Linked DNA regions of Sagittula stellata E-37. The protein of the gene in region 1 interacts with the protein of each later gene in a pairwise test. Links are inferred from orthologs where the notes say so. Each region holds a gene or a part of one and is shown in the gene's direction. Other genes may lie near its edges. The genes, in order: def and ABFK29_RS00290.

Region 1 (14,229 bases):
CAGACCGGCGCGTCCTTCAGGGCGTCGCGCATGCCGTGGCGCATCTCTTTCAGGCGGGCGGGCGTTTCGGGGTCGTTGCCCATGCGGATCGCCATGTCGATCATCGCCTGCCGCGAGGGCGCGACGAAGTCCTTCAGGTGCGTGTAGCAGATCAGCGAGGCGGAGGTGCGCGATGCCCAGCGGTCGCCGTCGAAGGTCAGCACCGGCACGCCCTGCCAGATCGCTTCGACGGTGGTGGTGCCGCCGTTGTAGGGGAAGGCGTCCAGCGCGATATCCATCCGGTCGTAGTTCTTCAGGTAGTCGTAGTGCTCGGCTCCGCCGTCGAAGATCAGCCGGTCGGTGTCGATCCCGCGTTCGGCGAAGCGTTCGGTCAGCCAGACCCGGTTCTCGCCGCTTTCCAGCGCGCGGTTGGCGAGGAACAGCGTCGCGCCGGGCACGCCTTTCAGGATCTCGGACCAGGCGTCGATCACCGTGGGTGTCAGCTTGTACTGCACGCAGAGGCTGCCGAAGGTGATGTGGCCGTTTGTCAGGCAGGGCGGATCGACCACCGGGGGTGCCTTGTGGGCGACGGTGAAGGTCAGGTAGCTGGTGGGCAGGCGATACACGGTTTCGTTGAAGACCCCTTCTTCGCCGGGTTTGACCGACTGCTCGTCCCCGACGATGCCGTGAAACCCGGGCAGGCCGGAGGGTGCGAAGTGGTTCTGCCACGCCAGGCAGATCGGGGCGACGGGCTGGGTGAAAGTGCCAAGCCGTTCGGGCGTGCTGTAGGCGTTGATGTCGATCAGGATGTCCAGTTCGGTCTTGCAGATCAGCTTGCCCAGTTGCGTGTTGTCGAGCTTGCCGGTGGCGTGGATCACGTCGGTTGGCTGCGGGTCGTAGCCGATCATTTCCGCCCCTTCCGCGCTGTCGGAAAACAGATGCACCTCCACCTTCGAACGGTCGTGGTTGTTGATCAGCGCCCAGGTCGGCCGCATGTAGTTCGGCTTTTCCAGCCAGGAGGACACGTAGCCCACGCGCAGCGGCCCGTCGGTGCGGGGGCGGGGCTTCGGCGCGCGCTTCATCCGGTTGGCGAGCGGCGACCTTGCCAGCACCGCGGCAAAGTCCCGGCGCGCGGCAAGGATGGTTTCGGGTGTGGCAGAGGGCGCGCCGGGGATCAGCGTGGCCACGGCGAACCAAGCGGCCAGGTTGCCGGTCTCCTGCGCGGCGCTGCTGTGCATGGCCACGGCGCCGTCGACGTCGCCCAGCTTGAACAGCGCGCGGCCCATCATGTGGCGGACCTCCGGCGCTTCCTCCAGCGCCAGGCTTTGTGCGAAACAGGCGATGGCCTGGGCGTATTCCTGCTGCCGGTCCATCGCCGCGCCGATCCGCGCCCATGTGGGCGCCGAGACATTCCCGAGCGAGATCCGCGTGTTGTACGTGGCGAAGCCGTCGAGGATGCGGCCCCCGGCGATCTGCGCCTCGGCCAGTTCCTCAAGCGCGGCGCCGTCCAGCGGGTTGCGGCGGACCTTCTCCTTCAGGGCGGCGAACGGGTCCAGCGGGGCCGCGCCGCCAAAGCGGAGGAAATCGGTGAAATCGTCGCTGGAGGCGGTCATGGCAATACTCTGTCTGTCAAAAAGGCGTTGCTGCCAGCCTGCTTGGTTAACGCAAGGGGATCAAGGTCCGGATTACTGGACGCGGGCGGTGCGACTGACTAGGTGAGGGGCAAGGAGACATGCGCATGACCCCACTGACCCTTTACCTTGCCGCGCCGCGCGGTTTCTGTGCCGGCGTCGACCGGGCGATCAAGATCGTCGAGATGGCGCTCGAGAAATGGGGCGCGCCGGTCTACGTCCGCCACGAGATCGTGCACAACAAGTTCGTCGTCGACGACCTGCGCGCCAAGGGTGCCGTTTTCGTCGAAGAACTGGAGGAATGCCCGGACGACCGCCCGGTGATCTTCTCGGCCCATGGCGTGCCGAAGGCGGTCCCGGCCGAGGCGGCGCGGCGCGAGATGATCTATGTCGACGCGACCTGTCCGCTGGTGTCGAAGGTCCACATCGAGGCTGCCCGCCACGCGGAGAACGGGCTTCAGATGATCATGATCGGCCATGCCGGCCATCCGGAGACCGTCGGCACCATGGGCCAGCTTCCGGCGGGCGAGGTGCTGCTGGTGGAGACGCCCGACGATGTGGCGCACGTCGAGGTCCGCGATCCGGAGAAGCTGGCCTTCGTCACCCAGACCACGCTGTCGGTCGACGACACCGCCGAGATCGTCGCGGCGCTGAAGGCGCGGTTCCCGGCCATCGTCGGGCCGCACAAGGAAGACATCTGCTATGCCACGACGAACCGGCAGGAATCGGTGAAGGCCATCGCGCCGAAGGTCGATGCGCTGCTGGTTGTGGGCGCGCCGAACTCCTCCAACTCGCGCAGGCTGGTGGAGGTCGCACGGAAGGCGGGCTGTTCCTACGCGCAACTCGTGCAGCGGGCTGCAGACATCGACTGGCGGGCGCTGGAGGGCATCGGCGCGGTGGGCATCACCGCCGGTGCGTCGGCCCCCGAAGTGCTGATCGAAGAGGTCATCGACGCCTTCCGCGCGCGGTATGACGTGACGAAGGCGGTGGTCGAGACCGCGCAGGAGAACGTCGAGTTCAAGGTGCCCCGCGTGCTGCGCGTCCCGGCCTGACAACGGGGGCCCGCATCGTCGCCGTAAACCATCCTGCGCCGTGCAACGTAAGTTGCCGGGCGGCGCGGAACTCGTGAAGCGGCTGGGGGCTAAAGGCTTCGACCCGGGCATGCCCGCCTTCGACGACATGCTGTCGGACGCGGAGATCTGGAACATCGTCACATACATCCACGACCAGTGGCCGGAAGAGATCCGCGCGTTGCAGGCGTCGCGCAATCCGCCGCACGAATAGGGCGCGGGGTCGGTTCGGTGATGGCGGGGCTGGCCGACGGTCGTGACGGGGGCTAAACAGAGCGCAGAGCCGTGCCCGCCCGCAGCCCGACAGACACGCGACGGAGAAGCCATGACCCAGATCCCCCGTTCCGCCCTGATCCTCGGCCTTGCCGGGGTTCTGCCCTTTGCGTGGGGCGCGCTGACGATGGTGTCGCCCTGGGCGGCCAACTTCGCCGCATCGACCCTCGGGCCGCGTTTTGCCGGCCCCTATGTCCAGCTGTTCTACGGTGCGGTGATCCTGTCGTTCATGTCGGGTGTGCTTTGGGGCTTCGCCACGAAGGCGGAGGGCGGGCAGGCTGCGACGGGCTATGGGCTGTCGGTGCTGCCCGCGCTCTGGGCCTTCTTCATGACCGGCGGCGGCCCGGTGTCGGCGGGGATCTACCTGATCTTCGGCTTCCTCGGGCTGCTGGCGCTCGACTTTGCGTTCTGGCGCTGGGGGCTGGCGCCCGACTGGTGGATGAAACTGCGGGTGCTGCTGACCGTGCTGGTCCTCGCCTGCCTTGCCGTGGGGGTGGTGCTGTGAGTGCGGATCGCGAGACGCTTGAGGTCTATAACGCCCGCGCGGGCGACTACGCGCAGACCATGGGACGGGACCCCGCCGCCATGGCCTCGCTGCGGGCCTTCGTGGCGCGGTTGCCGAAGGGCGGTCGCGTGCTCGACCTCGGCTGCGGACCGGGAAGCTGGGCGCGGGCTATGCTGGAGATGGGGTTCGAGGTCGAGGCCACGGATGCCTCCGACGCGATGGTGGCCGAAGCGTCCAAGGTCGAGGGGCTGGCCGTCCGCAAGGCCGTCTTCGAGGACATCGACGACGTGGCGCGCTTCGACGGGATCTGGGCCAACTTCTCGCTTTTGCACGCGCCGCGCGCCGCCATGCCGGACCATCTGGCGCGGCTGTATCGGGCGCTGAAACCCGGCGGCGTCCTGCATGTCGGGCTGAAGGAGGGCACCGGCGAACGGCGCGACCGGTTGGGGCGGTTCTACACCTATTACACCGTGGCCGAACTGACCGGCCTGCTGGCGGACCTGGACATGGTGACGGACGATCTGCGCGAGGGCGCGGACAAGGGGCTTGACGGTGAGGTCGCCGGGTGGTTCACCCTGACCGCCCGGAAGATTGTCCCGGACACCGAAGCCCGCACAGACACTGCCTGACCGAACGCCTCATGCCCGATCTCTACGCCTATACCGACGGAGCCTGCTCCGGAAATCCCGGCCCCGGTGGCTGGGGTGTGCTGCTGCGCGCGATGGAGGGCGACGAAGTCGTCAAACAGCGCGAGCTGAAAGGTGGCGAGCGGGTCACAACCAACAACCAGATGGAACTGATGGCGGCGATCAGCGCTTTGGAATCGCTGACGAAACCGTCGCGGATCACGGTCATCACCGACAGCCAGTACGTGAAGAACGGCGTGACCGGATGGATCTTCGGCTGGAAGAAGAACGGCTGGAAGACCGCCGCGAAGAAGCCAGTGAAGAACGTCGAACTGTGGCAGAGGCTGGACGCCGCGCAGGCCCGTCACGACGTGGTCTGGGAATGGGTCAAGGGCCACGCCGGACACCCGGAGAACGAACGCGCGGACGAACTGGCCCGCGCGGGCATGGCCCCCTTCAAGTCGTAGAAGGCGGTTTGTCAGGTCCTTCGGACGGCCTGGCGCATGCCAGGCACATGGGCGCGGCCCACGGGGTGAAGAGGGGAGGACGGCATGACCGTGCAGCGCATTTGCCGGGTTCGGTACAGGCCGGTGGTTGCCGGGCGCAGGTTTCGAACCGTTGCGAGGGCAGACGCATGACCATGGGGGCCGTCGCGGGGACGCAGACCGGGGCAAGAGGCGCCTTGCGGATCCGCGCAAGTCGAACGCGCACCAAGCGGATGTCGTCGGATCGTGTCGGGCCATCGGCTGCGCCCGTCACGATCAACTGCGCGGCGCATCCCAACGCCACGGCCAGTGAGGGGTTTGCGCCATGACCGCGCTGCAGTTGCTCGACTATGCCTCCGTCCTCGTTTTCGCGCTGACCGGGGCGCTGGTGGCCAGCCGGGCGCAGCTCGACATCGTCGGGTTTGCCTTCTTCGCCTGCCTGACGGCGACGGGCGGCGGCACGCTGCGCGACCTGATGCTGGACCGCAACCCAATCTTCTGGATGGACGACCCGCATATCCTTGGCGTGGCCTGCGCCGCCGCCGTGCTGGTGTTCTTCACCGCGCACCTGCTGGAGAGCCGCTACAAGGCGATCGTCTGGCTGGATGCGGCGGCATTGGCGGTGGCCGTGGCCGCCGGGTCGGGCATCGCCGTGGCAGAGGGGCAGTCGCTGGGCATCGTGCTGGTGATGGGCGTGCTGACCGGCTGTGCGGGCGGGCTGATGCGCGACGTAGTGGCCAACGAGGTGCCGCTGGTCCTGAAACAGGGGGAGCTTTACGTCACCTGCGCCTTCTTTGGCGCGTTGACCACGGGGCTGGCCACCTTCCTGCCGCAGACCGTCAGCGCGGCGCAGGCGGCGCTGGCCTGTGCCGCCGTGACCTTCTGCCTGCGGGCGGGCAGCATCGCCTTCGGATGGCGCCTGCCGGTCTACAAGGGCTTTCCGCCGCGCTACAAACCCTGAGCCGGCGCGGGCCGGGCTCTCGGGTTTCGGGTCAGGGATAGCATACTCCCGCTTAGCGGGAACTCGTGCCACGCTCTCCGCAGTTTTTGCGGGGAGGATTGCGACATGCCGACGTTCTACAGATGGGTGCCTAAGGATCACGCAGAAGATGCGCTGGCCTCCGGGCTGGTGTCCCACAACGGGTCGGCGATGTGGATATTCTCGATGGAAAAAGGCTACCGCCCGAACATGGTGAAGGGTCGCATCCTGCTGGCCTTCGACCTGACCGATCCGGCGGCGACCAACATCACGACCAAGAAACTGCTGGATTTCGAGGACCCGGAGTTCGGCGGCGAGAACAAGCACCCGTGGAAGATCATCGTCAAGAACAACGAGCCGGGCGCCTACGGGATTGGCCGTCACCGGCAGGCGACGACCAACTTCCACACCAAGTCGCGCTACGCCACCAAGAAGGAGGTGGCGAAGGCGCTTGGTGTCTCGGAGATGGAGGTCGGCGACGCCTACCGCCCGGCAGGCGGCTGGGGACGCTGATGCCCCCAGTCGGCTTGCCGGATCTGTCCGGTGATTACTGCAGGTCGGAGAAGGCCTCCTGCATCCGCCGGACGGCCTCGGCCACGCGGGCGCGCGGGGTTGCGAAGTTGAACCGCAGGAAACTTTCTCCGCCGGTGCCGAACGTCGGGCCGTGGTTGACGGCGATCTTCGCCTGCTGTTGCACGCGGTTGCCGTATTCCTCTGCCGTCATGCCGGTCCCGGCGAAGTCGACCCATGCGAGGTAGGTCGCCTGCATGTCCATGCTTTGCAGGCCGGGGATGGCGTTGATCCCCTCGTCGAAGAGCCGCCGGTTGCCGTCGAGATACTGCACCAGTTCGTCGACCCAGGCCGCGCCGTCGGGCGAATAGGCGGCCTCGGCCATGAACATCCCGAAGGAGTTGGGCGAAATCCCCAGGCCGGCCATTGTCGCCGCGAAGCGGGCGCGCAGGGCCTCGTCCGGGACGATGACGTTGCCGATGTGCGATCCCGCGATGTTGAAGGTCTTGGTGGTCGCGGACATCATCACCAGCCGGTCGTTGATACTGTCGTCGATCAGTGGCATCGGCACGTGGGTCTGGCCCGGCATCACGAGGTCGTGGTGAATCTCGTCCGACACCAGGATCAGGTCGTGCCGCTTGGCGAAGTCCGCCACCCCCTGCAGTTCCTCACGCGTCCACACCCGGCCGCCCGGATTGTGCGGCGAGCAGAGGATCACCATCTTTTCGCGTCCGGTCATCTGCGCGTCGTAGGCTTCGAAGTCCATGACATAGCGCCCGTCTTCCTGCGCCATTGGGCATTCTACGACCTCGCGGCCCGAGGCTTTGATGACGCGGGCGAAGGCGTGGTAGACCGGCGTGAACAGGACGACGCCATCGCCCGGCTCGGTATAGGTCTGCACGCAGAGCGCGGTGCCGTTGACCAGCCCGTGGGTGGTGAAGATGGCGCCGGGCTCGACCGTCCAGCCGTGCCTTTCCCGCATCCACCAGCAGATCGCTTCCCTGTAGGCGCGGTCGTCGCCGAAATAGCCGTAGAGCCCGTGGTCGGCCATGCGCTGAACCGCGGCCTGCACGCAGTCCGGCGGGCGAAAGTCCATATCCGCCACCCACATCGCCAGACCTTCGTCCGACGGCACGCCGTAAATGCTTTCCATCATGTCCCATTTCACCGAATGGGTTCCGTGGCGGTCGATTTCTTCGTCAAAGCGGCTCATGGCGGCGGCGTCTCCTGCAGTTTCGCGGCGGAAGCTAGACTTCTGGCCTGCAGGTGCAACCCCGATGCTTGCGCGGCGGCGCACATTTCCCTAAATCCCGGCGCATGAAGCGCTCCATCATTATCCATCCCGACCCGCGCCTGAAAAAGGTCTGCGATGCCGTGCCCGACCTGTCGGACGAGCTGCACGTGCTGGCCGACGACATGCTGGAAACCATGTACGACGCGCCGGGCATCGGGCTGGCCGCGCCGCAGATCGGCGTGCTGTCCCGGCTGATCGTGCTCGACTGCGCGAAGTCCGACAACGGGGAAGACGCCCGCCCGCTGGTGATGTTCAACCCGCGCGTGATCGCCTCTTCGGACGAACAGAATGTCTACGAGGAAGGCTGCCTGTCCATCCCCGAGCAATACGCCGAGGTGGAGCGCCCCAGGGTCGTGGACGTGGAATGGCTGGATCGCGACGGGATGCTGCGGACCGAGACCTTCGACGGCCTTTGGGCGACCTGTGTCCAGCACGAGATCGACCACCTCGACGGCAAGCTCTTCATCGACTACCTCAAGCCGCTCCGGCGTCAGATGATCACCCGCAAGATGGTCAAGCTGAAGAAGGAACGCGCGCGGGAGAAAGCGTGAGCCTGCTGCCGATCCTCACCTGGCCGGACACCGGACTGCGCGCGGCGTCGATGCCGGTCAGGGCGCCGTCCGCGGTCGCGCGGCTGGTCGAGGACATGTTCGAGACGATGTACGCCGCCCCGGGCCGCGGCCTCGCCGCCCCGCAGGTGGGCGTGCGGTCGCGACTGTTCGTGATGGACGCGACCTGGAAGGACGGGGAAAAGACGCCGACGGTCTGCATCAACCCGGTGGTGGCGCCGCTGGACGGCCCCGAAGAGCCGGGCGAGGAAGCCTGCCTGTCGATGCCCGGCGTGTCAGTCATGGTCACGCGCCCGACGCGGATCCGCCTGCGCTACACCGATCTCGACGACAAGACGCATGAGGTCGTGCTGACCGGCGCCGCCGCCCGCATCGCCCAGCACGAGACCGACCACCTCGACGGTGTGATGCACTTCCAGCACCTGCCGCTGGCCGAACGCGGCGTGCTGCTCGCCGAATACGAGGCCCTGCGATGACCGTCCGCCCCTTCGTGCCCTGGCCCGACAAGCGGCTGAGGGCGGCCGCCGCGCAGGTGGATGCCATCACCGACGAGATTCGCGCGATCTGGACCGATATGATCGACACGATGGAGGCGATGCCGGGCGTGGGCTTGGCCGCGCCGCAGATCGGCGTGATGTTGCGGCTGGCCGTGGTCGATGCCTCGGACGCGCGCGGCCAGGCGGTGCGCATGGCCAACCCCGAAATCCTGCACGCGTCGGTGCAATTGCGCGACCACGAGGAAGGCAGCCCGAACCTGCCGGGTGTCTGGGCGAAGATCGCGCGCCCACGCGCGGTCACCGTTGCCTACATCGACGAAACGGGCCTGCGTGTGGAACGAGATTTCGTCGGCCTTTGGGCGACGTCGGTACAGCACCAGGTGGACCACCTGAACGGGCGAATGTACTTCGACCGGCTGTCCAAGGTGAAACGCGACATGCTGATCCGCAAGGCGCGCAAGATGTAAGGTTCGGCGCGCCGGCCTGTCTTTTCTGCGAAAAGCCATGCGACGCGCCGACAGGCGCGCCCTTTCGGGCGCGATTGGGGCTCCGCCCCCGCTGCTCCGCAGCTCCCCCGAGGTATTTGGGCCAAGATGAAGGGATGAGAGGGGCTTGCGCTTCACCTTGCGACAATACCTCGGGGGGAGGCCGAAGGCCGGGGGGGCAGAGCCCCCTTATGGCAATAGGCTTGTCACGGCGCGGGCGATGGGCCAATCAGGGCGGGGCTTTGCGCCGCCCTTTGTCCGGAAGGAGGTTTTCGATGCGGCTGGTTTTCATGGGGACCCCGGAGTTTTCGGTGCCGGTGCTCGATGCGCTCGTCGAGGCCGGGCATGACGTGGTCGGTGTCTATTGCCAGCCCCCGCGCCCGGCAGGGCGGGGCAAGAAGGATCGCCCGACGCCGGTTCATGCGCGGGCGGTGGAACTGGGTTTGCCTGTTCGTCATCCGGTATCGTTGAAATCCGCGGAAGCGCAGGAGGCGTTTGCGGAGCTTGGCGCCGAGGTGGCGGTGGTCGTGGCCTACGGGCTGATCCTGCCGCAGGCCGTGCTCGACGCGCCGGAGCGCGGGTGTCTCAATATCCATGCCTCGCTGCTGCCGCGCTGGCGCGGGGCGGCGCCGATTCACCGGGCGATCCTGGCCGGCGATGCGGATACCGGCGTCTGCATCATGCAGATGGAGGCGGGTCTGGACACCGGGCCCGTGCTGCTGCGCAAGGCCACCCCGATCGCGTCGGGGGAGACCGCGGGCCAGTTGCACGACCGCCTGTCGCTGATCGGTTCGGCGCTGATCGTAGAGGCGTTGGATCGGCTGCCGGAGCTCGTGCCCGTTCCGCAGCCCGAGGAGGGCGTGACCTATGCGAGCAAGATCGACAAGGCGGAAGCGGCGATCGACTGGTCCGGCGACGCCGCCTCGATTGTCCGTCAGATCAATGGGTTGTCGCCCTTTCCCGGGGCGTGGACCACTTTGAACGGAGACCGGGTGAAGCTTCTGGCCGCGCTGCCCGCCCCGGGGCAGGCGCCGGCGGGCACCACGCTCGACGACCGGTTCACGGTCGCCTGCGGCACCGGTGCCCTTCGCGTCACCGAGGCGCAGCGGGCGGGCCGGTCCGCGCAGGATGCGGAGACCTTCCTGCGAGGGTTGCCATTGCCGAAGGGAACGGCGTTCGGCGGTTGAGGCCCGGCGGGACTTGGCAGCCGCGCGGTGCGCCCCCATAGTCACTGCAAAGGAGTCCTGCTCATGTTTCCAGTCCTGATCGGCACAGTGGTGATCGCGGGCATCATCGGTTACGCCTCCGAGAAGACCGGGTTTACCCGGAACGGTATCCTGCCCTCGATCATCATCTGCATCGGCGGCGCATTCCTGTTCTACTTCGTGCAGATCATGTTCGGCTTCGGCTTCCGCAGCCCCGGTTTGAACGCGATCGTGTCGTCCATCGGGGCCCTGCTGATCGTGCCGACGCATTACCGTGGCCGCGTCGGTCGGCGCGGCAGCCGGCGGCGGTAGGTCCATGTCGCTTGTCTTTCTCGTCATCATCGGCGCCGCCGCCGGGTTCATCGCGACCCGCATCCTCGGGATGGAGACGAGCATCGTCACCACGATCAGCATCGGCATTCTCGGCGCATTGCTGGGCGGGCTGGTGCTGCGCTTCCTGCTGGTGCTGACCGGGATGGCGGCGGGGCTTGTCGGCGCGACGCTGGGTGCGCTGGTGCTGATCGGCCTCTGGCACTGGATCAGCCGACGCTGAGGCCGCGCGCGCCTCGTTTGTGCGGATTCGCACCGGTCTCCTGCGCAGGAAGGCGTTTCCCAAATCGCTGCACCGACCTACCTCTCCGGTAAGCGAAGAGGAGGATACCATGGGCAGACTTGTCGACGGAGAATGGAAATCAGGGTGGGAGTACGGGAAGGACGCCGACGGGGCGTTCAAGCGGACCACCACCGCCTATCGCAACTGGATCACGCCGGACGGCGCGCCGGGGCCTTCGGGCGAGGGCGGCTTCGCGGCGGAGGCCGCGCGCTATCACCTTTACGTCTCATATGCCTGTCCCTGGGCGCACCGCACGCTGATCTTCCGTAAGCTCAAGGGGCTGGAGGACCTGATCACCGTCAACGTCGTGCATCCCGACATGCTGGAGGACGGTTGGACCTTCGATACGGGTTTCGCGGGGTCCACGGGTGACACGCTTTATGGCAAGCCGTTCATGCGCGACATCTACATCAAGGCCGACAGCGGGGCCAACGGCCACGTGACCGTTCCGGTGCTCTGGGACAAGCAGCGGGAGACCATAGTCTCGAACGAGAGTTCCGAGATCATCCGCATGTTCAACAGCGCCTTCGACGGCATCACCGGCAACACCGACGACTACTGGCCCGAGCATCTGCGGGACGACATCGAACCGGTGAACCAGCGGATCTACGACACCGTCAACAACGGCGTCTACAAGGCGGGTTTCGCCACCACGCAGAGTGCCTATGACGCGGCGGTCGATCCGCTGTTCGACAGTCTCGACTGGCTGGAAGAGCGGCTGGCCGGTAAGCGCTACCTGATGGGCGACCGCATCACCGAGGCCGACTGGCGGCTGTTCACGACGCTCGTGCGGTTCGACACGGTCTATCACGGGCACTTCAAGTGCAACCGTGCGCGGATCGTCGACTATCCGAACCTCTGGGCCTACACGCGTGAGCTGTTCCAGTGGCCGGGGGTGTCGGACACGGTGTTCATGGACCATATCTCGCGGCATTATCACTACAGCCACGACACGGTGAACCCGCACCGGATCATCCCGACAGGGCCGCGTCTGGACTTCGGCGCGCCGCACGGGCGGGGTCATCTCGCCGCCGCCTGAGCGCCGTCAGGCGCGCACGGCCGTGTAGTGTTCGACCATGTCGGCGATGTCCTTGGCGGGCGTGCCGCTGTGCAGGTAGGCGCAAGTGTTGGGGCAGATGCTGAACAACAACCCGTCCGAAAAGAAGCGCGACGCGGTAACGAAGATTACCCGCGCCTTGGGATCACGGTAGGCGGCCAGGTCGGAGACGGTCAGCGCCGCGCCGCCCGCGCACTCGATGTCGAGCAGGAGAACGTCGAACCGGCTGCCCTCCAGCGCGGCGACGGCGCTTTCCAGCCCCGTGGCGCAGGTCACTGCCGCGCCTCGGCGTTCAATGTGGCGTGACCAGAGCAGGGCGAGCTCTGCGTTGTCTTCCAGAATGAGGACGTTCATCCATATCTCCGGGATCAGGCGACCGGTTCGGCCCTTTCAGTATGCGTTCACAAAGGTGAAGATCAGGTTAATGTTTTGAGATTTCGCTGCGTTGCGGCGTGAATTGCGCGGGTGCAGCGTGCTTGCTCATGGCGGTCCAGTTGATAATCTGCCGCGAAACGCACGCTCGGGAGGCTTCATGCGACGCAACACCCTTCTTGGTCTGGTCCTTGCGGCCACGGCCCTGTCCGGCCCGGTTTCTGCACAGGACGTGCCCTGCGGTGGCAGCTTTTCGTCCTTCGTACAGGGGCTGAAGGATCAGGCGGTGGCCGAGGGGCACGACCCCGCGACCGTCAACCGGTTCTTTTCCGGCATCTCGCAAAGCCAGTCGGTGCTGAAAGCGGACCGCCGGCAGGGGATCTTTCAGGATCCGTTCATCACGTTTTCGAGAAAGCTGATCTCTCAGAACCGTCTGGACACCGGCCTGCGGAAAGCGCGTGAATGGTCCGGTGTCTTTGACCGTATACAAAGTGAATACGGCATCTCGCCAGGTGTGCTGCTGGCCTTCTGGGCGTTCGAGACGGACTATGGCGGCTATCAGGGCGACTTCAACACCGCCAATGCGCTGGTGACTCTGGCGCACGATTGCCGCCGCCCCGAGATATTCCGGCCGCAGGTTTTCTCGGCGCTGACGCTGTTTGAGCACGGCGACTTCGACCCGGCGACCACCACCGGTGCGTGGGCCGGAGAAATCGGTATGGTCCAGATGCTGCCGAAGGACATTCTCGAAAACGGGGTGGACGGCGACGGCGACGGGCATGTGTCGCTCAAGACCTCTCCGCCGGATGCGCTGCTGTCCGGGGCAAAGATGCTGTCGCACCTCGGCTGGCGCCCGAATGAGCCTTGGCTGCAGGAGGTGACGCTGCCGGAGGACCTCGACTGGTACGAGACCGGCCTTCAGACCACCAAGACCGTGGCCGAGTGGGAACAACTGGGCGTCCGGGCGCGCAGCGGGCAACTGGACGACGGACGGCTTGAGGCGTCGATCATCGTGCCGCAGGGCCGCAAGGGACCGGCCTTCATCGCCTACCCGAACTTCCGCGTCTATTTCGAATGGAACCAGAGCTTTACGTATGTTCTGACGGCGGCCTACTTCGGCACCCGGCTGATGGGTGCGGCGCCCTACGACGCGGGCAACCCGGAGCAGGGACTGTCCGGCGACCAGATGAAGCTGCTGCAGCGCAAGCTGGCCGAACGGGGGTATGACGTGGGCGAGATCGACGGCATCCTTGGGAGCGGCACGCGCAACGCGGTGCGGGACGTGCAGAAGGAGCTGGGCCTGCCCGCCGACGCATGGCCGACCGCAGCGCTCCTGAACCGGCTGTGACACCTTCAGCGTGCGCCGATGGGCCGGGGTCCGATCCGGCACGGCGCGCGCTTTTCGTTGCGCAGTTGATCGGAGGTCCGGGAACTGCCGCGATGCGCAGACGTTGGTCGGACATGATACAGTACTTCATCCGAACCCTGTTTCGCGGCTCCATCGTGGAGGACCGCGCCCTGCGGCGGGACCGCACCGTGGGGACCACATGATCGCGCGCACCCTGCCCATGACGTTGCTGCTGCCGGTGCTGGCCGCGTGCCTGCCGCAGGATACACCGCAGCCTGACAGCATCCCGCCCGCGTTTCAGGGCCGCTGGGGCATCAACCCGGCGGATTGCGACCCGACCCGGGCAGACGCCAAGGGGTTGCTCGGGATCGACGCCACCGTGCTCACCTTCTACGAAAGCCGCCACAGTCTGGAACGGGTGAAAGAGGCCGGGCCGGATCACCTGCGGGCCACCTTTGCCGCAAACGGCGAGGGTCAGGCCTGGGACTCGGAGTTCCTCTTCGATCTGCAGGGCGACGGTCAGACCCTTGTCCGCCGGGATGTGGAGGGCGCAATCGTCTCCGACCCCCTTGTGTACAGCAGGTGTACCTGAGATGGCGGAACCGGTCATAACCCGTATCGCCTTGCCCCCGACGCGCGACATTCCGAACAACCCCGACCTGCCGGTGGTGGTCTATGGCGGTGCCTTCGAAAGCGAGGGGCCGGAAGCGACCTGCGCCCTGCTGCAAGCG
Region 2 (14,330 bases), 1.1 Mb from region 1 along the record:
GCCCGGCGGGGGGATCGTGCTGGTGATGAGCCAGGGCGAAGAGGTATTCCACACAGTCCTTCAGCACAGTTCCGACGCCCGCCACGATGTGCTGCGCGTGACTTTCTGTTGGGACAGTGAGGCGCGGACCGGGCGCATCAGCCTTGAACAGCCCGAGACCGACATCGTGGTCCAGCGCGCAACCCCGCCGCCACCGCCGATGCTGCTGGAGGACGTTTACACGCTGGTCCGTCGCCCGCAGCTGGTCGAGATGGATGAGGACGTCCTGTTCTTCGCCGTGTCGGACAAGATCGAGCCGGTGGGGCCGATGCCATCGCTTGTGGGCCAGACGCCGGTCCTGACGCCCACCGGTTACCGGCCGGTCAGCGCGCTGGAGTGTGGCGATACCGTGGTGACCCGCGACAAAGGCATCGTCCCGGTGCTGGCCCGCCTGTCGCGCAGAGTCCCCGCGCTCGGGATGTTCCAGCCGGTCCGGCTGCGCGCGCCGTATTTCGGTCTGCAACGGGATCTGGTGGTCGCGCCCTACCAGCGCCTGGTGATCGGCGGGTCGGAGGTGGAATACCTCTTCGGCCGTGAAGCGGTGCTGATCCCGGCCATTGCGCTTGTGAACGGTTTCGCTGCGGTGACCGAACCGGCGGTTCAGATGGTCAACTATCACCAGCTTCTGCTCCCTGGCCACGAACCGGTGATATCCGCCGGTGCAGAGGTCGAGACGCTCTATGTCGGGCGCCTGAGGCGTCGGCGGGACCACCTGGCCCGGTCGCTGCTGGCCGACGTTCCGGCGAACCTGTTGCCGGAGCACGCCCGTGCCGGCCTGAAGGTCCTGCGCTCGTTCGAGGCGATCACACTTGCCGAGGCACGCGCGGCCTGATCCCCTGGCAATTCGGCTGCAAGTCGGCTGTCAGTCGAAGAAAGGCGAAACCTGCGCCACGATGACGGCGTTTTCCTCCAGCGCGCGCTGCATCAGCTCGGCTTCGTCGGCTTCGATCTCGTGGCCCTGCGCCTCGCGCTCTTCGCGGGTGCCGTAGCCGGTCACGTCAAGGGGGGCCATGTCCGCCTGCTTGAGGATCGCCACGGTTTCGCGCACGGCCTCAGCCTCGTCCACGCCCGAAGCGTAGCACATCAAAGCGGCGCCGGTGGCCTTGTCGGGCAAACCGTCGCCGGATTTGCGGCCGACCTCTACCAGAAGCGTGAAGACCTGTTGGGTGCGTGGTGACTTGCTCATGCTGCGCGGATGAGACGACGGGGCCGTTTTGTCAAGCGCTGCGCCACGCCGCGGTCACGGACACACATAAAAAAGGCGCGGTGCCGCAGGGGACACCGCGCCGGATTTTCAGACCCGGGGTGGGCGCTGGCGTCAGTCGCGCAGCAGCTCGTTGATCCCGGTCTTGGAACGGGTCTGCGCATCCACCCGCTTCACGATCACCGCACAATAGAGGTTGATCCCGTTCTTCGACGGCATGGACCCGGCCACGACGACGGAGTAGGGCGGCACTTCGCCATACATCACTTCGCCGGTCTCGCGGTCGACGATCTTGGTCGACTGGCCGATGAAGACGCCCATTCCAAGCACGGAGCCTTCGCGCACGATGCAGCCCTCGACGACTTCGGAGCGGGCGCCGATAAAGCAGTTGTCCTCGATGATGGTCGGCCCCGCCTGCATCGGTTCCAGCACGCCGCCGATGCCCACGCCGCCGGACAGGTGCACGCCCTTGCCGATTTGCGCGCAGGAGCCGACGGTGGCCCAGGTATCGACCATGGTGCCTTCGTCGACGTAGGCGCCCAGGTTCACGAAAGACGGCATCAGCACCACACCCGGCGCAATGTACGCCGACTTGCGGACCACGCAGTTCGGCACGGCGCGGAAGCCTGCAGCTTTCCACTGGTTGTCGCCCCAGCCCTTGAACTTGCTGTCGACCTTGTCCCACCAGCCGCCGCCCTGCGGACCGTTGTCGTGGCTTTCCATGTCCTTGATGCGGAAGCCGAGCAGCACCGCCTTCTTGGCCCACTGGTTCACATGCCAGGACATGTCCGCCTGTTTTTCGGCCACCCGCAGCCTGCCGCTGTCGAGCGCGTTCAGCGTGTCCTCGATGGCTTCGCGGGTCTCGCCGCCGGTCATGGGCGTGATATCGGCCCGGTTTTCCCAGGCGGCTTCGATGGCGGTTTCGAGCTGTGCGTTCGACATGTGTGATCTCCTCGCGGGTTTGCGCCCCTATAGCTGCGATGTGACGGGGCGGCAATCCACACAGGCAAACAGCCCAGTGCGGCGCGTCACCCCAACGGATCGGGAGAGATGTTACCGCCGCACAACAGCACGGCCACGCGTTCGTTCTCGGCAGGCACGAAGGCGCCGGACCTGAGAGCAGCCAGTGCGCAGGCGCCGGCGGGTTCGACCAGCAGCCGGTGCGCCTGCCAGAGGGCGGTCTGCGCTTCGGTGATCGCCTCGTCGCTGACCGTGACGGACAGGATGCCCTGCGCCTCCGCCAGGCCATAGCAGATCTCGCCGATCCGGCGCGCGCCGAGGGCATTTGCGGCGACGCCGGAAACCGGCACATCCGTCGGGCCACCCTCCCGGAGCGCGGCGCCCAAGGCATTGCAGGAGGCAGGCTCCACCGCGATGATGCGCTTCGCGCCCTGAAGCCAGGCCATCGCACCGGCGATCAGCCCGCCACCGCCGACGGCGATCAGCACCGTGTCGGCGCTCAGGCCCTGCGCCTCCCATTCGCGCATCAGGGTGCCTTGGCCCGCAACGGTCAGCGGCGCGTCGTAGGCGTGAACGGACATCGCGCCGGTCTGGGTGCGATAGGCCTCGGCCCGCGCCAGCGCATCGGCATATTCGCCGGGCACCACCGTCAGATCCGCGCCGGTGCGTTCGATCAGGCCGATCTTCGAGGGGCCGGCCATCTCGGGCACGAAGATGCGCGCAGCATGGCCAAGGCGTTGCGCCGCGTAGGCCACCGCCGCGCCATGGTTGCCTCCCGATGCCGCGACCACACCCGCCTTGGGGACCTCGACGGCAGAGAGGGTGTTGAACGCGCCGCGCGCCTTGAAGCTGCCGGTGTGCTGCATCTGCTCCAGCTTGACCGCGATGGGTCGCGACCAAAGCGCGCCGGTCTCGATCACGGGTGTCCTGACGACATGGCCCGCGATGCGGCTTGCGGCGGCTTCGATTTCCCTGCGCCACTCCATGGCTCACCTCGTCTGGTTCTTTCCGGGCGGACGCTATAGGTCTGGACGGAAAGGCACAACACGGACCGTCGCCGCCCTGCCAGGGGCGCCGGTATCAAGGAGAGCAAAGCGCATGACCGACGACCGACGCAGTTCGCTCCGCGATGCGGGCTCCGATATGGACGCCGCCCGCCACGTCCCGCAGACGCCGCAATCGACATCGCCCAGCTACCGGCTGGCCTTTGCCGACGAGGACTTTCTGGCGAAGGACGAACTGCGCCCCGTCCGGCTTCAGCTTGAACTGCTGAAGTACGAGATGCTGATGGACGAGCATCGGATCGACTCGACCGTGGTGCTGTTCGGCGGCGCACGCATCCCCGCCCCGTCCGAGAAGGACACGGCCCGGACGCAGACGCTGGCGGAGCTGTCGCATTTCTACGACGAGGCGCGCAGCTTTGCCCAACTGATGACGAGGAAGGCGCTGGCAACCGGCAACCGCGAGTGGGTCGTGGCCACGGGTGGCGGGCCGGGTGTGATGGAGGCCGGGAACCGAGGAGCTTCGGATGAGGGCGGCGTGTCCATCGGGCTGAACATCGTTCTGCCGTTCGAGCAGGCGCCCAACACATACGTGACGCCGGATCTCGCCTTCAATTTCCACTACTTCGCGATCCGGAAGATGCACTTCCTGATGCGCGCACGGGCGGTCTGCGTCTTTCCGGGCGGGTTCGGGACGTTGGACGAGTTGTTCGAGGCGCTGACCTTGATCCAGACCGGGCGCATGACGCCGGTGCCTTTCCTTCTGTTCGGGCGGGCCTTCTGGGAAAAGATCATCAACTGGCAGGCACTGGCCGATGCCGGAACCATCTCTGCCGAAGACCTGGACCTGTTCCGTTTTGTCGAAACGGCAGAAGAGGCGGTGGACATCATCGACGCCTGGACGCCCAAGGGCCGCCGAGGGCAAATTCCCGGTCGCTGAAACATGGGCGCGCAGGGCCGCGCCGTCGTGAGCCAGTAACACCCTTGCATGTCGTTGCGCGTAAGCCCCTTCGGCTGACGGCGTTCTACACGCTCTGCTTGGCGATGCGCCCGGCATCTGCGCTTTCGACCCACCTGGCGATGACAGCGCGGGCGGCGTCCTCGTCCAGGGTGTCGATCGCCTGACGCAGGTCGCGCAGGGCGTTGGCCACTTCGAACTCCGACAGGCACACCTCCTGCGCGCGCAGGATCTTGGGGTGCGGCGTGGTCAGCATGTCGGACGAGATCAGCAGTTCCTCGTGCAGCTTCTCGCCGCGGCGGAGCCCGGTAACCCGGATTTCGATATCGCCATCCGGAGCGTCCTCCGTCCGTACGGTGTGGCCCGCCCCCTCGATCATCTGTTCGGCGATCTTCCGGATCGGCACCGGCGCGCCCATGTCCAGCACGAAGACGTCGCCACCCCGCGCGAAGGAACCCGTCAGGAGCACCAGGCGTGCGGCCTCCGATATGGTCATGAAGTAGCGGGTGACGTTCAGGTCGGTCAGCGTGACCGGGCCACCGCGGGCGATCTGCTCTTCGAACAGGGGGATGACAGAACCGCTTGAGCCGAGCACGTTTCCGAAGCGCACCATGGCGAAGCGGGTGCGCGACGGACGCGATGCAAGATCCTGCACCGTCAGTTCCGCCAGCCGCTTGGACGCGCCCATGACGTTCGTCGGGCGTACCGCCTTGTCGCTGGAGACGAGGATAAAGCGATCCACCCCCGCCTGCCGCGCGGCGTCGGCCAGCGCCTTCGTGCCCAGGACGTTGTTTTCCAGACCTGCGATGACATTGTCCTCGACCAGCGGGAGGTGTTTGTAGGCCGCCGCGTGCAGCACCACATCGATCCGGTGGGTCAACATGGCGTTCAGCATAGCGCGCTCGTTAAGCACGGATTGCAGCAGTGGTACGACGGTCATCTCCGGCGCGAGATCGCGCAGTTCTTTGTGAATGGTGTAGAGAGCCAGCTCCGAGTGATCGACCAGCACCACGCATTCCGGGTCACAGGCCGCCAATTGACGACACAGTTCGGCGCCGATGGACCCGCCCGCACCGCTGATGAGAATGCGGCGGCCGGCGTAGGCGTCGATAACGCCCGGCAGCTCCTTTTCAAGCCGGTTGCGCCCCAGGAGTTTCTGGATGCAGACCGGCCCCGCCTCCGCCCGCAGGGCGTTTTCGCCGACCAGTGCCGCAAAGGACGGCAGGGCATGTGCCTCGCAACCGATGTTGCGAAGCTGGAGGCGGATGCGTGCCATGGCGGGCTGGCTCATGGAGGGCATGGCAAGCACGACGCGACTGACCCGTTTCTCTGCCACGAGTTTCGGGATGCTAGAGGCCGCATGGACACGCAGTCCGGCGATCACCTGGCTTTGAAGGGTCGGGTTGTCGTCGATGAAGGCAACCGGGCGGATGGCGTCATGGTGCCTGAGCGCGGCCACCAGTTGCTGACCCGTCGCGCCTGCGCCGTAAATCAGGACCCGAACGGAATCCGCGCCGTGCAGATAGACCTGGCGGATCGCGTACCGGAGTGCGATCCGCCAGCCAACGGACAGCACAAGTACAAGGAGCGTGAAGTCCACATGCGCCCCGACCGGGAGCGCCGGCAGCGTATTGGGGGCCACAGTGAAGCTAAGGAGGCCGAGACCGGCCGCGTACGCCGCCGTCCGCCCGGGGCCGCGCATCTCGAACGCATCCAGTTTCATGCGCGTCAGGCCAAGGATCCACCCGAGGATGATGCCGCTTGTCACGAGAACCAGCGCCACCGGAGCCGCGTCCATCATGGCGATCCGGCCCGGGGCGGTCAGCAGGACAGAGACCCCGAACGCGACCAGGATGACCAGCGCATCCAGGGCGACGAAGGCGGCCCGTTTCTGTGGGCGGGTCATGCCGGTAACGATCCTGAATAACATGTCCAGTTATCTCTCCCCGTGCAGAGATCCCGTCCGTGCTTCGTGTACGCATCGGGAACATCAGGACGATAAGCATGTCTCAGGTTAAGGGCGGTTTAACCTGCTCTACCTTTGGTCGTCGGAAGTGCTGCCTTTGGTGTGATTTTTACCCATTGTCGTCCCGTTCCGGGAAAGGTCTGAGATACAGCCTTTCACCTATGTGCGACCTGCTATATGCAGCGCGCCAGTCGCGCGGGGCAGGGGTCCGGCGCGACCCTGACCTTTAAGGAGGGCCAAATGGGTTACCGCATCGTCGTCGCGGGCGCCACGGGCAACGTGGGCCGCGAAATGCTGAACATCCTCGCCGAACGGGAATTCCCCGTCGATGAGATCGCCGTGCTGGCTTCGCGCCGGTCGCTCGGGACCGAAGTCAGCTTTGGCGACAAGACACTCAAGACCCAGGACCTCGCGACTTTCGACTTCACCGGTTGGGACATCGCCCTGTTCGCCGTGGGCTCCGGTCCGACGAAGGAATTCGCACCGAAGGCCGCCAAAGCGGGCTGCGTGGTGATCGACAACTCGTCGCTCTACCGCTACGACCCGGACGTGCCGCTGATCGTGCCGGAAGTGAACGCCGATGCCGTGATGGGCTATTCCAAGAAGAACATCATCGCGAACCCGAACTGTTCGACCGCACAGATGGTCGTGGCGCTGAAGCCGCTGCATGACCGTGCGAAGATCAAGCGCGTCGTGGTGTCGACCTACCAGTCGGTCTCCGGCTCGGGCAAGGAAGGCATGGACGAGCTGTGGGATCAGACCAAGGCGGTCTACAACCCGGTGTCCGAGGTGCCGCCGAAGAAGTACCCGAAGGAGATCGCCTTCAACGTGATCCCGCACATCGATGTCTTCATGGAAGACGGCTCCACCAAGGAAGAGTGGAAGATGGTCGTCGAGACGAAGAAAATCGTCGATCCGAGCATCAAGCTCACCGCGACCTGTGTGCGTGTGCCGGTGTTCGTCGGACACGCCGAGGCGATCAACATCGAGTTCGAGGAGTTCCTCGACGAGGACGAAGCGCGCGACATCCTGCGCGAGGCGCCCGGCATCATGGTGATCGACAAGCGCGAGGACGGTGGTTACGTCACGCCGAAGGAATGTGTGGGCGACTTCGCCACCTTTATCTCCCGCATCCGGCAGGATTCGACCATCGACAACGGTCTTAACCTCTGGTGCGTGTCAGACAACCTGCGGAAGGGCGCGGCGCTGAATGCCGTCCAGATCGCCGAGGTTCTGGGCCAGCGGGCGCTGAAGAAGGGCTGATACCCTTCCGAATCGGCAGACAATCGACGGCGCGCGACTGACCTGGTCGCGCGCCGTTTTCGTATGCCGCGGCCATTGGCTGGCGGGCAGGCTTAACCGATCGCAAGGCACTGCAACGTGCGGATGCGCCTGCGTCACCATTCCTGTCCAATTGTATCGAAGTTCTACGCGGACGCAGTGACGGCTAGTCTCTCCCGCGATGGTCAGGGTTCGTCTGCCGGGATATACTTCTCTGCACGCGATGAGGCACTCTGCCAGAATGGCAACCGACCGACGTGCGCCGCCGCCTCTCTCCGGAGGCCGCACCGGTCCCTCCCTTCGCGATATCGCCGATGCGGGCAACCGCGCCCCGCGTGACAAAGGGGCGCCCTGCGCCCGCCCTGTTCGCGCTGCGGCTTGCCAACCGTCTCTCTCATCTCTCTCTGACGGCGGGCCGCAGCGACTGCGTCCCACGCCAGGCGTTGCGACCGACCCGACTGAAAACCGACCCCGTTCAGCAGCATCCCGAGGTTCGGCCTGGTCAAGTTTCCGTCGTCAAATCCGCGACACTTTCCAATTTGATTTGAATGCCCTGCAAGAGGCAGCCGGTTTGCCACAATTTCGACGCATTTGCGTTTCAGCCTTTCCGGACAGGCAAGGAGCACTTCAGATGCAACACCAACCGGACGCGCAGGCCGGGTGGCAGGATGCCCAGGAATTGCAGGGACTTCCCGCTCCTCTCGACTGCGAAACGCGCGCAATGCTGCGCCTTTTTCTATCGCCGATCCTCGAACATTCAGGCAGTTGGACCGAGATTGCCGAAAGGCTGGCGTACAAGGGTTACAGCCTCACGTTCCGCGAGGGGCATCTCGTCGTTCTGAATGACCATGGCGAAGGGCTGTGCACGGGCACGGACCTCGGTATCCCCATGGCACACATTGCCGCCCGCATCGGGCGCCCCTGTGTGAAAGCGCACCGCGGCGGCCACTCCGGCGAGTTGCGGCGCGCGATGAACTGAAGGCGGGTACGCCCTCAGGTTCAGACCACTGTGAACTGGCCGCTCCTGCGGTCGATATGCATCAGCCCGCCCTCACCGATGTCGGTCCACAGGCCGTGCAATGACAGCGTGCCCTTTTCGACCGCCTCCTTCACGAAGGGGAAGGTCATCAGGTTCCTGAGCGACACCCTGACCGCCTCGTGCTCAAGCGCGCGGGGCATGTCGGGATCGTCCTTGACCGCCTCGAAGCCCGGTTTGAGGATGTCCATCCAGCGCCCGACGAAGGACGAGGTCTCTTCCAGCTCCGGCGCACGTCCCTGGCACATGTCCAGGCAGCCCTGAACGCCTCCGCAGTTCGAATGGCCCAGCACGATCACATGCGCGACCTTGAGCGCGGTGACCGCGTATTCCAGCGCGGCCGATGTGCCGTGGTGGTTGCCGTCCGGCTCATAGGTCGGGACGAGGTTGGCGATGTTGCGGTGGATGAAGAATTCACCCTGGTCGGCGCCGAAGATCGACGTGACGTGCACCCGGGAATCGCAGCAGGAGATCACCATCGCGCGGGGGCGTTGCCCCTCGTCCGCAAGACGCCTGTACCAGGCGTGGTTCTCTGCATAGGTCGTCGCTTTCCAACCGTGATACCGCGTCACCAGGTACGCAGGCAGCGGGCGCGTGAATTCCATGTCCCTCTCCGTCACATCGTCCGTTTCCCCAACGGACTAGGCAGAATTCAAGGGAAATGCGAGGGAAAACAGCTTTGGAGAATAACCTTTTGGGAACGGTCGCCGGTCATTTTGGCCTTGGCTGTGGGGGCCTAGGAATTGGGGTGAGACGTGAAACAGGTGACGTACATGTCGCCGGTGGAATATCCGGACATGGACCCGGCGCAGATCAGGACCCTTTGTGCGGATCTTGGGTTGCACCAGGCCGAGGACGTGATTTGCCGCGCGATGGAGGAACTTGCTCAAAAGCTCTGCCAGGTTCAGGATATGGCCATATCCGGACCACGCCAGGACATGCACAAGACGCTGCGGTCGTTGTCGGCCATTGCGCTGCAGATTGGGATGACGTCGCTTAGTCGGGTGGCGCACGACGTGATGACCTGTATCGAGTTCGGGGATATCGTCGCTGAGTCGGCAACCCTTGCGCGCCTGGCGCGAACCGGCGAACGGTCACTGACACAGCTTTGGGACATCAACGAGTTCTCGATCTGAGCCTGCCTCCGCCCACGTTCTGAATCTCGCTTGCAGCCCCCGCACCCGGCACTAATCTTGGCTCCCGACGACCCCTTCGACAGGAGCCCCCATGTCCCCCCGTTTTGCGACCACGACCGACGCCCTTCCGCTGCATATTGTCGAACCGGACGGCCTTGACGGCTGGACGGACGCGCAGCCGGGCCGGGCCGCGGCCTGGGTCCGTGCCAGCGGCTTCACGGGGGCGTTGGGCAGCGCACTGATGATCCCGGGCGAAGATGGCACCCCCGTCATGGCGCTTGCCGGTTACGGCACGGCGGCGCAGCGCGCCCGTCAACGCTTTCCGCTGGCCGGTGCCATCCCACAACTTGCGCCCGGCACCTACCGGATCGGGACCGGTACGCTCGACAATCCGGAAACGGAAGCTTTGGGCTGGCTGCTGTCCGCCTACCGTTTCGACCGGTACAAGACGGCCACGCCGGCCAACAGGTATCTGGTGGCGCCGGACGGTGTCGATGCCGCCCGCATCGAGACGTTGGCCGAAGCGGAATACCTGACCCGCGACCTTGTGAACACGCCGGCCTCCGATATGGGGCCAGAAGCGCTGGAACTGGCCGCCCGCGACCTTGCCGACCGTTTCTGCGCCTCCATCGACGTCACGACAGGCGATGCGCTGCTGGACCACAACTTTCCCCTGATCCACGCGGTGGGCCGGGCCAGCGCGCAGGCGCCGCGGCTGATCGACATGCGTTGGGGCGACGCAGGCCCAAAACTGACGCTGGTCGGAAAGGGGGTCTGTTTCGACACTGGCGGCCTGAACCTGAAGCCGGGCGCGTCCATGGGCCTGATGAAGAAGGACATGGGCGGTGCAGCCAACACCATCGGGCTGGCGCAGTCCATTATGGCTCTGGGTCTTGGGGTGCAGTTGCGTCTCCTGATCCCGGCGGTCGAAAACTCCGTCTCGGCGCCCAGTTTCCGACCCGGCGACGTGCTGATGTCGCGCTTGGGCAAGACGGCGGAAATCAACAATACGGATGCCGAGGGGCGATTGGTTCTGGCGGATGCACTTGCCCTCGGGGCAGAGGAACGTCCGGATCTCATGCTTTCCATGGCGACGCTGACCGGCGCCGCGCGGGTGGCCGTCGGTCCCGATCTCGCGCCGTTCTACTGCGATGACGAACCCTTCGTACAGGCCCTGACAGAAGCGGCGGCAGGCGCGGCGGACCCGGTCTGGCGGATGCCATTCCACGTCCCCTACGAGGCGATGATCGAACCGGACATCGCTGATCTGGACAACGCGCCGTCAGGCGGTTTCGCGGGCTCCATCACCGCCGCCCTCTTCCTGCGCCGCTTCACCGAAGGCGCGGCCCGTTATGCGCACTTCGACATCTACAGCTGGCAGCCGGCTGCCGCCCCCGGGCGTGCCAAGGGTGGTCTGGGTCAGGGGCCGCGCGCCATCCTCGGCGCCTTGCCGAAGGTACTGGGGCTGTGAGCGCCCCGACCGACCGTCGCCTTTTGCGCTCGAACGGACGCGTGGCGCATGTCTCGCTCAAGGGACTGGTCGAGGCCACGGCCTTCACCGAAGGCGAACTGCATGCGGTCAACAGGCCAGGCCCCGCCGACCTGCTGAATGCGCCCGGAGGGAAGCGCGAACGCCAGCTTCTGACAGGAGAGTCGTTTCGCGTCCTTGACGTCGAACGCAAAAGCCACGGCGAAACCTACAGCGAATACGCTTTCGGGTTTGCCGAGGCCGATGGATACGTCGGCTACATCTCCCGGTCCTACCTCCGCCCAGCTCAATTTCCGGTCACGCACCGGGTCTCTGCGGCGCGCGCCATCGGCATCGAAAGCCGCGACGTCAAACAACCGGGCACGCCGATCATGCTGTCTATGGGGTCCCTCGTCCGGGCTTCCGGGCATGAAGACAACTGGTTCAACACGCAGGTCTATGCGCCGCATGTCGGAGTGAACCGCTGGGTCAGGGGCACGCAGCTCGCCCTCGTCGACCAATACGAGACCGACCCGGTCGCAGTGTCGGACCGACTGATCGGCACTCCCTACCTGTGGGGCGGCAATTCCGCGTTCGGCATCGACTGTTCGGGGCTGGTGCAGATCGGGTGCCGCATGTGCAACATTCCGTGTCCCGGCGACAGCGACATGCAGGCGCGCGACCTGGGAGAGACCTTGCCGCCGGGCACCCCGCCGCAACGCGGCGACCTCATGTTCTGGAAGGGTCATGTGGCCTGGGTCGCCGATCCAGAAACGCTGCTGCACGCCAACGCGCACCACATGGCCACGGCCTACGAACCCATCGCCGTCGCCATCGCACGGATCGAGGCGGCCGGCGACGGCCCCGTCACGCGCCACGCCCGCTTGACCTGAACCGGCCAGCCCTGCTTCTTTGCTTTGGAAATACTCCGGGGGTGCGGGGGCTGGCCCCCGCTGCTCTCACAAAAAGGAACCCGCATGTCCGATCCGTTCTTTCACCCTGTCTCCGGCTTCGACCTGCCGCGTTTTGCCGGCGTACCGACCTTCATGCGCCTGCCTCACGTCGGGCCGGAGCATCCGCGATTTGCAGAGGTCGACGTCGGGATCGTCGGTGTGCCGTGGGACAGCGGAACCACCAACCGTCCCGGACCGCGTCACGGCCCGCGCCAGTTGCGCGACGCCTCCACGATGATAAGGGCGCAGCATCAGGTGACGGGCCAGCGCCCGTTCGAGACGGTGAACTGCGCCGATCTGGGGGATGTGGGCCCGAACCCCGCCGACATTAAGGACAGCATGGCGCGCATCACCGCCTTCTACGACACGCTCGTCGCGGCCGATATCCGTCCTCTGACGGCGGGCGGAGATCACCTGACCTCGCTGCCGGTCCTGCGGGCGCTTGCACGGAGCGGTCCGCTTGGCATGATCCATTTCGACAGCCACACCGACCTGTTCCACAGCTATTTCGGCGGGACAATGTACACCCATGGCACGCCCTTCCGCCGTGCCGTCGAAGAGGGTCTGCTGGACCCGAAGCGGGTGATCCAAATCGGCATCAGGGGCACGATGTACGATGCCGAGGACCGCGACTTCGCAAAGGCTGAGGGCATCCGCATCGTCGAGATCGAGGAGTTCTTTGACCGCGGGAGTCCGGACGTGATGCAGGAGGCGCGCGATATCGTGGGCGATGCGCCGACCTATGTCAGCTACGACATCGACTTCGTCGACCCGACCTTTGCCCCAGGCACCGGAACGCCCGAGGTGGGCGGTCCGAACAGTTACGAGGCGCTGCGTGTCTGCCGGGGACTCGCAGGCGTGAACATCGTCGGCGCCGATCTTGTAGAGGTCTCGCCGCCTTTCGACCAGGCCGGGGCGACGGCCTTCCTCGGCGTGTCGATCATGTTCGAGCTGCTCTGCTCCATGCTGGCACAGCCCGCCTGAACACGGCAGTGCTAAGATGGCCGCGCCGTGCTTACTCCACGGCGCGGATCAGCTTGCGTTCCAGCACGCGCAGCACGGTCTTCAGATCGTGTCCGCGCTTCAGGATCTGCCCTTCCATCCCGATCACAGCGTATTCGCCCTGCTTGCTGCGCAGCTTGGGACGCTTTTCGATGCAATAAAGCGGATGCTCTGTCGTGCGCCTGAAGACCGAAAAGATGGCCACGTCCCTCAGTGTGGATATGCCGTAGTCGCGCCATTCTCCGGCGGCGACCATGCGGCCGTACAGGGAAAGGATGATGTTCAGCTCCGCGCGCTGGAAGGCCACCACCTCGTTGGCGCCCCCAGTGCCGGGGAAAGGGGTCAAGCTGTTCATACCCAAAGAGTTGCGCCTTCGCGGCGGCAAATCAAGGGGTTTGCAACCCGTCAGGGCGCAAAGAGAAATCCGCACGTGCGGGCTGGCATCATCGGCAGCTCTGGGTCGGTCGTTTCGAGCTGCGCGCGGGCGGCTGGGGCGCCGTGCAGGCGGGTCCTCGCCCTGTTGGATGCCGGAGCCAAAGCAGCACGTGGCGCCGACCACCGTGTACCCGCAATAGGAGCTATTGGCACTGCGGCCTTGAGGGCTGTCACGCGGCCCGACAGCTTTGCCACGATCCCCACCGTCAGTCACGGGGCCGGGCCACCTTGGCCCGTACCGGGCATTGCCGACGTGCATGGGTCTCTGTTGATGCTTATGCCTGCGGTCTATTGGCCGACAAGGCATAACCGGGGGTCTGGGCGTGGCGGAGTTTCCGGGTTCGTTTCCATCCATGACCTTTCCACCCTTGTTCCGTTTGGTAGGGTGGGGCTGCGCGCCACCCTCCTTCCATGACCGGTCGGGACCGACGTTAACATACTTGACCGTTCGGTCGGTTTTGTGCATCGTTCGGCACAGGGAGGACATCGCCAATGACACCACAGGAGCGCGCGGAGCGTTCGGCGCAGGCCATGTGGGCCACTGACACCGCCAGCCAGGAGATGGGCATGCAGATCGACCGGATCTCGCCCGGCGAAGCGGTGCTGTCGATGCGGGTCAGGCCCCACCACCTGAACGGTCATCGTATCTGCCATGGCGGCTTCATCTTTGCGCTTGCCGACAGCGCCTTCGCCTTCGCCTGCAACACATACAATCAGGTGACGGTGGCGCAGGAGAACCAGATCACCTTCCTGTCCCCCGGGCGCCCCGACGAACATCTGACCGCGACGGCGCGGGAACAGGCGCGGCCGGGACGGTCGGGCGTCTACGATGTCACCGTCACCGGAGAAGACGGTCGCACGGTCGCGCTGATGCGCGGACTGTCCCGAGCC

What was found.
Region 2: the proteins of def (region 1) and ABFK29_RS00290 interact in binary tests that used the Escherichia coli proteins (3 or more experiments, as listed by UniProt). The link is inferred for Sagittula stellata E-37 from one-to-one orthologs.

The regions. Positions count from the first base shown.
Region 1 is NZ_CP155729.1:1,166,440-1,180,668, forward strand. Bases 6,305-9,139 are described here. They hold def (peptide deformylase), read left to right. Parts: upstream 6,305-7,375; coding sequence 7,376-7,903; downstream 7,904-9,139. Other genes in these bases: ABFK29_RS05555 (MalY/PatB family protein), read right to left, coding at 6,305-7,271; def (peptide deformylase), read left to right, coding at 7,900-8,397; def (peptide deformylase), read left to right, coding at 8,394-8,885. In the rest of the region: ABFK29_RS05515 (hypothetical protein), read right to left, coding at 1-1,592; ispH (4-hydroxy-3-methylbut-2-enyl diphosphate reductase), read left to right, coding at 1,712-2,662; ABFK29_RS05525 (c-type cytochrome), read left to right, coding at 2,703-2,894; ABFK29_RS05530 (DUF3429 domain-containing protein), read left to right, coding at 3,006-3,458; ABFK29_RS05535 (class I SAM-dependent methyltransferase), read left to right, coding at 3,455-4,087; rnhA (ribonuclease HI), read left to right, coding at 4,099-4,551; ABFK29_RS05545 (trimeric intracellular cation channel family protein), read left to right, coding at 4,895-5,530; ABFK29_RS05550 (hypothetical protein), read left to right, coding at 5,636-6,061; more of ABFK29_RS05555, read right to left, coding at 6,096-6,304; fmt (methionyl-tRNA formyltransferase), read left to right, coding at 9,179-10,090; ABFK29_RS05580 (hypothetical protein), read left to right, coding at 10,154-10,420; ABFK29_RS05585 (hypothetical protein), read left to right, coding at 10,425-10,661; ABFK29_RS05590 (glutathione S-transferase family protein), read left to right, coding at 10,771-11,760; ABFK29_RS05595 (response regulator), read right to left, coding at 11,767-12,132; ABFK29_RS05600 (lytic murein transglycosylase), read left to right, coding at 12,311-13,498; ABFK29_RS05605 (hypothetical protein), read left to right, coding at 13,698-14,090; ABFK29_RS05610 (cupin domain-containing protein), read left to right, coding at 14,092-14,229. UniProt on the Escherichia coli protein: Removes the formyl group from the N-terminal Met of newly synthesized proteins. Requires at least a dipeptide for an efficient rate of reaction. N-terminal L-methionine is a prerequisite for activity but the enzyme has broad specificity at other positions.
Region 2 is NZ_CP155729.1:43,914-58,243, reverse strand. The notes cover bases 5,444-8,379. They hold ABFK29_RS00290 (aspartate-semialdehyde dehydrogenase), read left to right. Parts: upstream 5,444-6,368; coding sequence 6,369-7,391; downstream 7,392-8,379. Other genes in these bases: ABFK29_RS00285 (hypothetical protein), read left to right, coding at 8,041-8,379; ABFK29_RS00295 (polysaccharide biosynthesis protein), read right to left, coding at 5,444-6,068. Outside these bases: ABFK29_RS00320 (Hint domain-containing protein), read left to right, coding at 1-871; ABFK29_RS00315 (hypothetical protein), read right to left, coding at 902-1,225; dapD (2,3,4,5-tetrahydropyridine-2,6-dicarboxylate N-succinyltransferase), read right to left, coding at 1,358-2,185; ABFK29_RS00305 (threonine/serine dehydratase), read right to left, coding at 2,272-3,189; ABFK29_RS00300 (TIGR00730 family Rossman fold protein), read left to right, coding at 3,302-4,144; more of ABFK29_RS00295, read right to left, coding at 4,230-5,443; more of ABFK29_RS00285, read left to right, coding at 8,380-8,388; ABFK29_RS00280 (carbonic anhydrase), read right to left, coding at 8,409-9,050; ABFK29_RS00275 (hypothetical protein), read left to right, coding at 9,219-9,581; ABFK29_RS00270 (leucyl aminopeptidase family protein), read left to right, coding at 9,673-11,052; ABFK29_RS00265 (NlpC/P60 family protein), read left to right, coding at 11,049-11,942; speB (agmatinase), read left to right, coding at 12,027-12,986; ABFK29_RS00255 (DUF2794 domain-containing protein), read right to left, coding at 13,018-13,359; hydroxyphenylacetyl-CoA thioesterase PaaI, read left to right, coding at 13,932-14,330.